2 linked regions of the Endozoicomonas gorgoniicola genome follow. The protein of the gene in region 2 binds, or shares a complex with, the protein of the main gene of each other region. Links are inferred from orthologs where the notes say so. Each region holds a gene or a part of one and is shown on either strand. Other genes may lie near its edges.

Region 1 (5,734 bases), 110 kb from region 2 along the record:
GATAACACAAGATCAACGATTATACTGTTACCATCACGTTGACAAATCCTTACAGAGTTGCGCAACAATATAAAGACAGATTTGGGATTTCTGACTCTTATCTCTCTTGCAAAGCTTTTAAGGTGTCGGATAATCGTATCGGTAGGTGTTGAATCTAGAAAACTCAGGATGATTTGAAATCTGGCTACCATGCCTCTGTTGAGATCCAGACCCTCGTGGTCATGGTCGGATCGGAAATAACCCTGTTGGCTTCCCCTTTCCAATCCTTCTTCTATCGCCAGTATCTTTGCTTCTGCCTGCTCTTCTGTCAGCTCTTCTGTCAGCTCTTCTGTCAGCTCTTCTGCCTGCTTTTCTGTCAGAGCAGCATCCTCATTATTTTCCTCCCAAACTGGCTCAACCTGATCATTTATTACCGTTGTTGCAGACGTACCCTCTCCAAAATTTTCTGGCGGGATTAGTTCATTCATTCCATCTGTTGCCGTTGTTACTGACGTACCCTCTCCAAAATTTTCTGGCGGGACGAGTTCATTCATTCCATCTGTTGCCGTTGTTGCAGACGTACCCACTCCATCATTTTCTGACGAAATTATTAGTTCATTCATACCCCCTGTTGTAGCCACTGAACCGAAACCGGCGCTAAGAGCGACCCTGAGTGATGATAGAGTGGCGTCCATATCGGAGGCATCATTGATGCGAATAATTAATTTGTGTATTGTTCCATCACTATCAAAGTACATACCTCGTATTGAATACCCTTTAATGGTGTCCAGTACCTTCATAGAATCAAGGTGAGCCTTAATTCTGTTTATCAGGTCATTGGGGTTTTTAGAGAATTCTTCTTTTGATAATCGAATCTGGATTATTCCATATTCTTTAACATTGTGATTTTCCGTATGTTGGGTGTTCAGATGTTCGTTGTTGTTTAAAAAGCTAATGCTGCGTAGTTCTTCGGATATGACTCTTGATCTTGCCCGCTCCGCAGTCGATGACTCCCTACCAAGCCAGACAGTATTTCGTCTAACCTGGATTTGAATCCATTGGTCGTAATTCAACGCCTCATCGACACTAACTTCTCTTACGGTAGATGAGCGAAGCTCTAGTAGTGGAATGTTTATGCTACGGAAATTATGATCATAAAAAATAAATCTTTTACCCGTTTCCCCATCTGTATATTCATAATAATGTCGAACATTGTCTTTTTTAAATCCTTTCGCTTGCCCGGCTCCTGAATAAATACCAATGAATACCAGACTAAAAACGACCAAACAAAATGACATGTAACGACCAATAGGCGTTTTCATCAGCGTGTACCATAAAATGATTTCAGATAAAAAATAGGCATAAGTTTTTTTTTGTCCACTTTAAATTTTAAGTACTCAATGACATCCGCCCGTCTCGAAAACGAACCAGTGTCGTTTAGTCTGTCTTCTGCAGCCATTCTTAGGGTAGACATTGACAGTCGATGATAATGTACTGTGGTTATGAATCTTGATGAATTTAATAAATTAATTTTTGTCTGAAGAAAAGTTGTAGCTGCCCAGAATTTGCAGTGGCGAAAATATAAAATACTTTATATGAAAATATGGCAGGCATAATACCCGCCAGTGCCTAAACTGTTGTCTCGATTCTTATATCACCGGAACCAGGGCATGAAAAGAATACCCGAACCTTTTCGTATAAAAATGGTGGAGCCGATCCGGATGGCCACCAGAGTTGAGCGGGAACAGGCTTTACGGGCAGCGGGCTACAATCCTTTTCTGTTAAAGAGCGATGATGTTTACATTGATCTTCTGACAGATTCTGGTACAGGTGCCATGAGCGACCAGCAGTGGTCTGCCTTAATGGTTGGGGATGAGGCTTATGCGGGCAGTAAAAGCTTTATTCGACTCCAGCAGGTGGCTCAGGATATCTTTGGTTACGAATATGTTCTGCCGACCCACCAGGGGCGGGGGGCAGAACAGATTTTATTTCCTGAACTGGTTGCCCGGACCGGCCACAGCCAACCCGTTTTTATCTCTAATTACCACTTTGATACCACGGCAGCCCATGTGGAACTGGCCGGCGGTCAGGCAATCAACCTGGTTAAGGCCGAAGCGTTTGATACCGGTTATGCCGACCTGTGGAAAGGTGACCTTGACCTTAACCGCCTTCAGGAAAGCATTGCCACAACGGAAGTTGGGCAAATTGCCGGCATTATTATCACGATTACCTGTAACAGTGTTGGCGGGCAACCGGTTTCAATGGGCAATATACGTGCCGTCAGTGAAATCGCCAGACAGCATAATATTCCGGTGATACTCGATTGTGCGCGCTTCTGTGAAAACGCCTGGTTTATCAAACAGCGTGATCCGGATTATGCCGCAATATCACTGCCGGACATTATTCGGGAAATGTTCAGCTACGGCGACATGCTGACGCTCTCGGCCAAAAAAGATCCGGTGGTGAACAGCGGTGGTTTGTGTTGTATCCGGGACGATGAAGACCTTTACCGCAATGTATCAGTTCGCTGTGTGCCGATGGAGGGGTTTATTACCTACGGCGGTATGACCGGGCGGGATATGGAAGCTCTGGCGACCGGGCTCCGGGAAGGAATGAACGAAGGTTTTCTCAGCTATCGCATCGGGCAGGTAGCGTATCTGGGAGAATGTCTGCATCAGGCGGGGATTCCTATTCAGTCCCCGACGGGGGGGCATGCTGTGTTCATCGACGCTAAAAGGATGCTGCCGCATATTCCGTCTGAGCAATTTCCGGCACTGGCATTGTCCAATGAACTGTATCTGGAGTCGGGTGTCAGAGGTGTTGAAATCGGTTCACTGTTGCTTGGGCGTGACCCTAAAACCGGTGAGCAGAAACCTTCGCCTATGGAATTGATGCGGCTGACGATTCCCAGAAGGGTCTATACCAACGACCACATGGATTATGTGGCTGAGGCATTACAGGCTGTTAATGAGCGGGCTGAGAGCATTAAAGGCGTTCAGATGATTTATGAGCCGCCGGTACTCAGGCATTTTACAGCCCGCTTCAAGTGGGTTAGCGAAGGTTAAGCACTGGCCAGTCGTTTTCCCGCGCTGCTTTTTCCAGCTCCGGATCTGGATTAACAGCAAACGGGAAATCTACCTTTTGCAACAGCGGCAGATCATTTTTAGAGTCACTGTAGAAATAGCTGCCTTCCATACTGAACTCAGGGTTTTTGGTCAGCCATTCCTGCAGACGTAACACCTTGCCATCCTGGAAGGTTGGGATACCAGTTACTTTGCCAGTGTAACGGTTATCCTTAATCTCCAGCTCGATAGCCAGCAGCGTATCGACACCAAACTCATTGGCGACAGGTTCAGCTATAAACTGGTTGGTGGCAGTGATGATCATCAGATGATCGCCCTGGTCCCGATGCCTTTGCAGCAACGCCCGGGCTTTTTCGAGCATAACCGGACGAATGTGTTCGTGCATAAACAGTTCGTGATATTGCTTCAGTTCACCCATGGTGAAATGAGTCAGTGGTTCAAGGGCAAAATCCAGATACTGGTCAATATTCAGGCTGGCTTGCATGTACTGCTCATAAAAATAATCATTTCCCTTTCGGAAAGTTTCCACGTCTACCAGTTGTTGTTCGCACATGAACTCAATCCAAAGACGATCGCTGTCATCAGCGATCAGAGTATTATCCAGATCAAAAATTGCGAGAGCCACAAGACCTCCTGTTAGTCTCCACGGTTGATGAAATTTTTATAACTGCAGGCCATGAAATAGTTAAGGACGCAGTTCAGACCGGAACAGTCTAAGGCATCAATATGACAAAAACAGGACTAAGGTCAGCTTTTAACAGGAATTTTTGCAGGTTTGTGAATACAGATAACCTGTGAGTAAGGACTAACCTGTCTGTTTTCAGAGGCAGATCAATATTAGTCTAACTAAATTGGCATCTTCGTTGCTGTGTTTACGCCGTTTGTGAAACAATGCGTTATAAGAAACATTTTAGGTAGCCGCAGGCGTGATTGATTCAGATGGATTCAGACCAAACGTCGGTATTATCCTCGCAAATCAACACGGTCAGGTCCTTTGGGCGCGGCGTATAAGACAGGACGCATGGCAATTCCCCCAGGGGGGAATTAATGATGGAGAATCTCCGGAAGAGGCCATGTACCGGGAGCTCTATGAAGAGATAGGCCTTCAGCCGGAAGACGTGGAAATTCTGGCTTGTACCCGGGGATGGTTGCGTTATCGATTGCCTCGACGTCTTGTACGCAAAGAGCAGTACCCACTCTGTATTGGACAGAAACAGAAGTGGTTCCTGCTGAAGTTGCTCACAAGCGATGACCGTGTCAGCGTGGATCATACACCGTCCCCCGAGTTCGACGGATGGCGTTGGGTCAGTTATTGGTACCCTCTTGGGCAGGTTGTGTCATTCAAGCGGGAAGTGTATCGACGAGCCTTGCGGGAGCTGGCTCCAAGGATTGGGCGTCTGCAGGGTGGTGGTAGTTAACAAACCCTGACACACTCTGATGTTGATGCTGTCCGGTAATGGCTCGACCTGAGGCAGGTGCTACTGAATAGACGTCACTGATTTTAATACAGGCGTCACCGATTAAGGAATTTCAGGCGGAGGTTAAGAGCAGACGACTATGTTGAACACCCTGCGCACAATTGTTCAGGAAGTCAGTGCTGCCTCTGACCTCAGGGCCGCGTTGCAGATTATTGTGCAGCGTGTTCGGGACACCATGAAGACAGACGTCTGTTCTGTTTACCTGTTCGACCAGGAACAGAGTGAATATACCCTGAGTGCTACGGAAGGGCTGAACCCTTCTGCTGTAGGGGTGGTGAAAATGACCCAGTCCGAAGGACTGGTCGGGCAGGTTGGGCTTCGGGAAGAGCCGATCAACCTTGAAGACGCTGCTGCACATCCCAGATTTCTCTACATCAAAGAAACCGGCGAGGAACGTTACCATTCGTTTCTCGGGGTGCCTATTATCCATCATCGCCAGATTCTTGGTGTTATGGTGGTTCAGCAAAAAGAACGCCGTCGTTTTGATGAACACGAAGAAGCGTTTCTGGTCACCATGTCTGCCCAGCTGGCAGGGGTGATAGCCCACGCCGAAGCCACAGGTTCTCTTCTCGTTACACCGAACAACCCCAGAAAAACTGCCCGATTTCAAGGGACTGCCGGCGCCTCAGGTGTTGCCATTGGTGAAGCGGTTGTAGCCGCGCCTCCGGCAGACCTGGGGGCTGTGCCTGATCGTCAGCATGACGACCTTGACGCAGAACTGGCTTTACTGGATCGGGCGCTGGAAGCCGTGCGTGCGGAAATGAAAGCAACGGCAGCAAAACTCTCAGAACTGCTTCCAGTGGAAGAACAGGCTCTGTTTGATGTTTATCTCAGTATGCTGGATGACAATGCGTTAGGGCTTGAAATCCGTAACCAGATCATGGCAGGCAGCTGGGCTCCCGCTGCCTTGCGGTATGTCATTGATGAGCATGTCCGTAATTTTGAAAAGATGGAAGATGCTTACCTGCGGGAACGGGCAGCCGATGTCAAAGACCTTGGTCGACGGGTGCTGTCCTACCTGCAAAAAGAAGACAAAAACAACATCATTTACCCAGACAATACCGTTCTGGTCAGTGAAGAGTTAACGCCGGTCATGCTGGCCGACGTTCCCCATGAACAGTTGTCAGGTCTGGTGTCAGTGAAGGGATCGGGCAACTCCCATGCCGCCATTCTTGCCAGAGCGCTGGGTATCCC
Region 2 (6,452 bases):
ATAAGCCTCAGTTCATCGATGTACTGATAAAATTTAATCTTAGTGCTATTGCTGCCTCTGCTCCCCAATCTTTCCTAAAACTGACCCAGATCAAAAAACTATTCCTCCAATCCAGCACACTGACACCCATAACAGCAACTGGAGGCCTGTATGACAACAGCCACTTCCGTCTTCACTCGCGGTGCGCCCGGATTATCTTACTGGGTATCACTGTTTACTGGCCCGATACTTCTTCTTCTGACCATCATCACACCACCGCCCCAGGGAATGACCCAGGATGCATGGTATATGGTAGGGGTCGCCACCTTAATGGCTGTCTGGTGGGTATCGGAAGTGGTGCCGATACCGGTGACAGCCCTGACACCAATTGCCGTGGTTCCACTGCTGGGCGTTGCCAGCATTCGGGAAGTGACCGCCCCCTTTGCCAACCCGACCATCTATCTGTTCTTCGGTGGTTTTATGCTGGGTGTGGCGATGGAACGCTGGAATCTGCACAAACGCATTGCACTGAATATCATGCTCGCCACAGGGGTGAAGCCAAGCCGACAGGTGGCAGGCTTTATGGTGGCAACCGCCTTCCTGAGTATGTGGGTGTCCAATACTGCCACCAGCGCCATGATGCTACCGATCGGCCTGTCGGTGGCTGCAATGATGAGCGGCTCTGAAGAAGGCAGAGCGCGTTTCGCTAAAATGCTGCTGCTGGCCATTGCCTACAGTGCCAGCATTGGCGGTCTTGCGACTCTGATCGGTACTCCGCCGAATGCGTTGCTGGCGGCTTTTCTGAGTGAAACTTACAACATAGATATTGGTTTTGCCCAGTGGATGATGGTAGGGCTTCCCATCTCATTCCTGATGCTTGTAGCCACCTGGCTATGGCTGACCAAAGTCAGCTTCAGGATGGACGACATTGAAAGTCCGGATGCACGCAAAGTGCTTAAAGAACAACTGGATGACCTGGGAGCTATGACTCGTGGTGAAAAAACCATCGGCATTATTTTTGCCCTGACTGCCCTGGCATGGATCTTCCGTCCACTACTGAAAGGCTATATTCCGGGGCTGTCAGATACCGGGATTGCTGTTGCAGCGGCTATCAGTCTGTTTATCGTTCCGGTCAACCGGGACGAACGCATTTACGTCCTGACCTGGGAAAAGGCACGTGAAATCCCGTGGGGCGTGCTGTTGCTGTTTGGTGGCGGCTTAACCCTGGCAGCCCTGATCAAGTCTACCGGCCTGGCCAACTGGATTGCCGATGCCATGAGTATTGTGGGTGGTCTGCCCATTCTGCTGGTTGTAGCCTTTGTCGTTACCGTGATTATTTTCCTGACCGAGTTGACCAGCAACACTGCAACAGCCGCAGGTTTCCTGCCTTTAATGGGAGCTTTGGGTGTTTCACTGGGAATAGACCCTACTCTCCTGGCAGTGCCTGCCGCCCTCGCCGCCAGCTGTGCCTTTATGATGCCGGTGGCAACACCGCCTAACGCCATTGTTTTCGGATCGGGTAAGCTGGAGATTGGCGATATGATCAAGGCGGGGTTTGCCCTGAACATTATTGGCATTATTCTGGTGACACTGACGGGTTATTACCTTGCTTCCACGGTATTGATTCAGTAACCTGCCGGGCTTTTGGCTTTTGGCTGTTCATACAGCCAACCGCCAAAAGCTAATAGCCATCAAGACACCTGTCACTCTCTGTTTAACAGCAGGGCTGCAGCATTCACCACCACCCTGACCGCAATGGCTTCTGCCTCTGCAATTTTTGATTCGTCAGGAATTTCCTGACGGGTCCGGTTAACAATGACAGCCGCAACACAACCGGCTTTCAGTCCTGAGGCGGCACACATGGTCAGCAACGTTGCCGACTCCATTTCATAGTTCAGGACACCCAGCGCCTGCCACTCTTCCATGGATCCACGAAAACGCCGGATAACATGCCCGGTAACGGTGTCGTAACGCTCCTGCCCCGGATAAAAGGTATCGGAGGAAGCGGTGATTCCCACCTGGTAATCAGCAGACTCTGAACGAACGGCAGACACCAGGGCTTCGGTACATTCAAACGAGGAAACCGCCGGAAATTCCATCGGCGCAAAGTGTGTGCTGGCACCATCGAGACGAACAGAGGCATTGGTGACAATAAGGCTTCCGGGCTCGATAGCTTCCTGAATCGCCCCTGTTGTTCCTACCCGAAGAAACGTTGTAATACCCAGCTGGGCCAGTTCTTCTACGGCAATTGACGTTGATGGCCCGCCAATACCAGTAGAACAGACGACAACCGGTTTACCATTCAGTTCGGCCAGCCAGGAAGTGTATTCTCGCACGCTGTTGAGAAACTGTGGGTTATCCATCTGGCTGGCAATTCGCTCAACTCTTGCCGGATCACCGGGAACAATGGCTAACTCTGCACCCTGCAACTGGTCGCGGGTAATTCCAAGGTGAAAAACGTTATTTGCAGGCATCTGAAAGACTCCTTTGGAGTGTTATCGATGCTGAAGAGTATCACAGGTATTTGAGATTTCTGCATTGCTGAATATCAACGACGACGGCAAAATAAATCCATGAACAGCTCTTTTATGCGTTAATCCATTAATGGTTAGGATAGCCAGCCCCGCCAATGGTTCAATCTTTATCTTTTTTACGCCGCGCCCTTGGGTGAGCCTTATCGTACACATCCGCCAGGTGCTGAAAGTCCAGATGGGTATAAATCTGGGTGGTGGAAATATCACTGTGTCCCAATAATTCCTGAACTGCTCTCAGGTCGCCACTGGATTCCAGCAGATGGCTGGCAAAAGAGTGTCTCAGCATGTGGGGATGAACAGACGTCGGCATGCCCTGCTCCCGGGCCTGTCGTTTGACCCGGTTCTGCACCTGTCGATGGCTGATCCGTTCGCCCCGCTTCGACAGAAACAAAGCCTGTTCGTCTTTCACCGGAAGCATCGCCCTGGCAGAAAGCCATAGCCGGATGGCTTCTCTGGCTTTGCGTCCCACGGGCAGTATTCGTTCTTTACTGCCTTTGCCCAAAACCGTTATCCGCTGAAAGTCTTCTTCAAAACTATTAAGGTTCAATGCCACCAGTTCAGACAGTCGCAGCCCTGAAGAATAAAACAGCTCCAGCATGGCCTGATCCCTTAAAACCAGTGGGTCGTCGTCACGGTTATTCAGCAGCGCATCCATCTGGTCGGTATCGAGCGTAACGGGCAGTTTTCTTGAAGCTTTGGGGGCAGACAGGCGTTTGGCAGGATTATCTTCAACCATTCCCTGTCGGTTGAGGTATCGAAACAGACTGCGTACCGAAGACAGCAACCGCTGCAGGCTTTTACTCTGCAAACCGTTACCATGCAATTCTGCCAGCCAGAGCCTGAGCCGCTTTTCAGAAAGCTCAGACCATGTGCTGATATTTTGCGAAGCCAGCCAGCCCGAGAGTTTCTTCAGATCACGACAATAAGCTGCCAGCGTATGCCGGGAGCTGTTTTTCTCAAATTTCAGATAATCTAAAAAGGCATCTATATCTTTCTGTAAAGGGCAGCGCTGAGATGGCATCAGAGAAACCGGCTCAATACACGACAGAGAACATCGCTTAAATAACCCAGAAACAGATTCCCCATAGACGCCCTGAAGTGATTTTCATCCCGGCTGCCCAATGCCAGCACTCCAACAGAGTCGGGGAAATTCAGTGGCGACAGTGCAACAGAACCGATACTCGGATGATCGTTCGGAAACAGGAACTCCAGCTCTTTCTCCGCCAACCGTCCACATACCACTTTCTGCCCACCGTTCAGGTTTACCAGTAATTCGCCCAGTACAGAATTAGCAATGTCAGGATTTTCGGTACGAATCGAGCTGTTAACTGGCTTTTTGTTGAACAGAACCAGTGCGTGGAACTCCACGCCAAAGTCGTTTTCCAGACCGTCCCGAAGTGTCTCTGTTACCTGCTCCAGATCGTTGCTCTCGATTAAAGCCAGTACCAGTCGGCGGGAGTTGTCAAACAGCCGGTCATTATCGCGAGCCACACTGACAAGACGTTTCAGCCGCTGTTTCTGCTCGTCGTTACGATCACGAAGCAGCGCCAGTTGTCGTTCATAAAGGGAGATGGCAGAACCGCGCTGATGGGGCAGGGTCAACGACATCAGTAGTTCATCCTGACCCATAAAAAACTCCGGGTTCTGCTGCAGGTAGTCAGCCACTTCCGCTGAAGTCAGTTCAGCTGGCGGCTCTTCATGGGAAAGAGCCGGAATGGTTGCACTGGACTCCGGAGTGGCTGAATCGCTCATAAGCGGGTCTGTCCTTCAAATACTCGGGTGGCCGTTCCAGTCATGATAACCGAGTGACCTTCTCCCGACCAATGAATGTTCAATGTCCCCCCCGGAAGGTTGACCCGAACCTCGTCACCCAGAAGCCCCTGCAACCGTCCGGCAACAACTGCCGCACAGGCACCGGTACCACAGGCAAGCGTTTCACCAACACCCCGTTCAAAGACCCTGAGGTTGATCTCGGCCTGATCCAGAACCTGCATAAAGCCGACATTACAGCGCCTTGGAAAGCGGTTATGTTTTTCCATCAGCGAGCCCAGTCGCTCTACTGGCGCACGGTTTACATCGTCTACCTGCATCACGGCATGGGGGTTACCCATAGAGACGGCACTGACTTCAAACTCCTCTCCATCAATACGCAGGTCGTAGGTAGAGCGCTGTTCATGCGCCTTGAACGGAATATCTCCGGGCTGCAGCCTGGGAACCCCCATATCCACCGAGACTTCACCGTTAGCGTGGAGTGTCAGTTCAATATTCCCACCCGCCGTCTGCACCTGAATCGTGTCACGCCCAATCAGCCTTTTATCCCGCACAAATTTGGCAAAACAGCGGGCGCCATTGCCACATTGTTCCACTTCGCTGCCATCGGCATTGAAAATACGGTAGCGAAAGTCCATATCCGGATCAGTAGGCGGTTCTACAATCAACAGCTGGTCAAAGCCGACACCAAAACGGCGGTCTGCCAGTCGACGGATTTTGTCCGGAGGTAGACGTACCGACTGGGTAACCATATCAACCACCATAAAGTCGTTACCCAGCCCATGCATTTTTGTAAAATGTAACAGCATAAAAAAACTCGTTCTGTCCTTCCGGTCATTCACAGGCTGGGAAGTTGCAGCCTGGGAACCCCCATATCCACCGAGACTTCACCGTTAGCGTGGAGTGTCAGTTCAATATTCCCACCCGCCGTCTGCACCTGAATCGTGTCACGCCCAATCAGCCTTTTATCCCGCACAAATTTGGCAAAACAGCGGGCGCCATTGCCACATTGTTCCACTTCGCTGCCATCGGCATTGAAAATACGGTAGCGAAAGTCCATATCCGGATCAGTAGGCGGTTCTACAATCAACAGCTGGTCAAAGCCGACACCAAAACGGCGGTCTGCCAGTCGACGGATTTTGTCCGGAGGTAGACGTACCGACTGGGTAACCATATCAACCACCATAAAGTCGTTACCCAGCCCATGCATTTTTGTAAAATGTAACAGCATAAAAAAACTCGTTCTGTCCTTCCGGTCATTCACAGGCTGGGAAGTACGCTTTCGGGTGCCAGCTGCTCTGCAATGGTTTCACGGCGTCTGACCAGATGTACCTGATCACCGTCTACCATGATTTCGGCACAACGGTTACGACTGTTATAGTTTGAACTCATGCCAAAACCATAAGCCCCTGCCGATTTCACTGCCAGAAGGTCACCTTCTGCTATTCGCAATACCCTCTCCCTGCCAAGGAAGTCACCGGTTTCACATATTGGCCCTACAATATCGCAAACCAGCGCCTCTTTACTATCATCAGGTACCACCGGTTCAATGCCATGCCAGGCACTGTAGATAGACGGACGTAATAAATCATTCATGGCCGCATCAACCACGGCAAAGTTTTTATGGTCGGTGCGTTTGATCAGCTCCACCTGAGTCAGCAGAACCCCTGCCTGCCCGGCGATGGAGCGACCGGGTTCAACCACCAGTTTCAGGTTCCGCCCCTGCAGTCTGGCTTTAACCGTACTCAGGTAATCTGATGGGGTCGGGGGCGTTTCATCGTTGTAGGCAATACCCAGCCCACCGCCAATATCAATATGCTTCAGCTCAATGCCGTGAGCCTGAAGGCTATCCACCAACAGCAGTAACCGGTCCAGGGCATCAATAAAAGGTTCACCACTGGTCAGCTGGGAGCCGATATGGCAATCCACCCCCACTATTTCAATATTTGGCATCTCAGCAGCTCGCTGATAAACCACCAGCGCATGATTGATATCAATGCCAAACTTATTGTCGCGCAGACCGGTAGAAATATAAGGGTGGGTTTGAGCATCAACGTCAGGGTTTACCCGCAGAGAAATGGCAGCCCGTTTACCCATTGATTCTGCTAACTGCTGGATGCGATCCAGTTCCGTTTCAGACTCAACATTAAAGCAATACACGCCCACTTC

Evidence for each region. The genes of interacting proteins can lie anywhere in the genome.
Region 1: the proteins of dapF (region 2) and NX722_RS24015 are in contact, whole or in part, in a solved structure (PDB 5YGU), measured with the Escherichia coli proteins. The link is inferred for Endozoicomonas gorgoniicola from one-to-one orthologs.

What each region holds. Positions count from the first base shown.
Region 1 is NZ_JAPFCC010000001.1:5,343,822-5,349,555, forward strand. What follows is about bases 2,754-5,734. They hold NX722_RS24015 (RNA pyrophosphohydrolase), read left to right. Parts: upstream 2,754-3,988; coding sequence 3,989-4,480; downstream 4,481-5,734. Other genes in these bases: NX722_RS24005 (tryptophanase), read left to right, coding at 2,754-3,044; NX722_RS24010 (histidinol-phosphatase), read right to left, coding at 3,031-3,687; ptsP (phosphoenolpyruvate--protein phosphotransferase), read left to right, coding at 4,620-5,734. In the rest of the region: NX722_RS24000 (hypothetical protein), read right to left, coding at 1-1,301; more of NX722_RS24005, read left to right, coding at 1,650-2,753. UniProt on the Escherichia coli protein: Master regulator of 5'-end-dependent mRNA decay.
Region 2 is NZ_JAPFCC010000001.1:5,453,588-5,460,039, reverse strand. Bases 3,178-5,933 are described here. They hold dapF (diaminopimelate epimerase), read right to left. Parts: upstream 5,093-5,933; coding sequence 4,262-5,092; downstream 3,178-4,261. Other genes in these bases: lysA (diaminopimelate decarboxylase), read right to left, coding at 5,544-5,933; NX722_RS24515 (DUF484 family protein), read right to left, coding at 3,534-4,265; xerC (tyrosine recombinase XerC), read right to left, coding at 3,178-3,534. Also shown: NX722_RS24530 (SLC13 family permease), read left to right, coding at 151-1,611; udp (uridine phosphorylase), read right to left, coding at 1,683-2,453; more of xerC, read right to left, coding at 2,614-3,177; more of lysA, read right to left, coding at 5,934-6,452. UniProt on the Escherichia coli protein: Involved in the succinylase branch of the L-lysine biosynthesis and in the biosynthesis of the pentapeptide incorporated in the peptidoglycan moiety. Catalyzes the stereoinversion of LL-2,6-diaminopimelate (L,L-DAP) to meso-diaminopimelate (meso-DAP).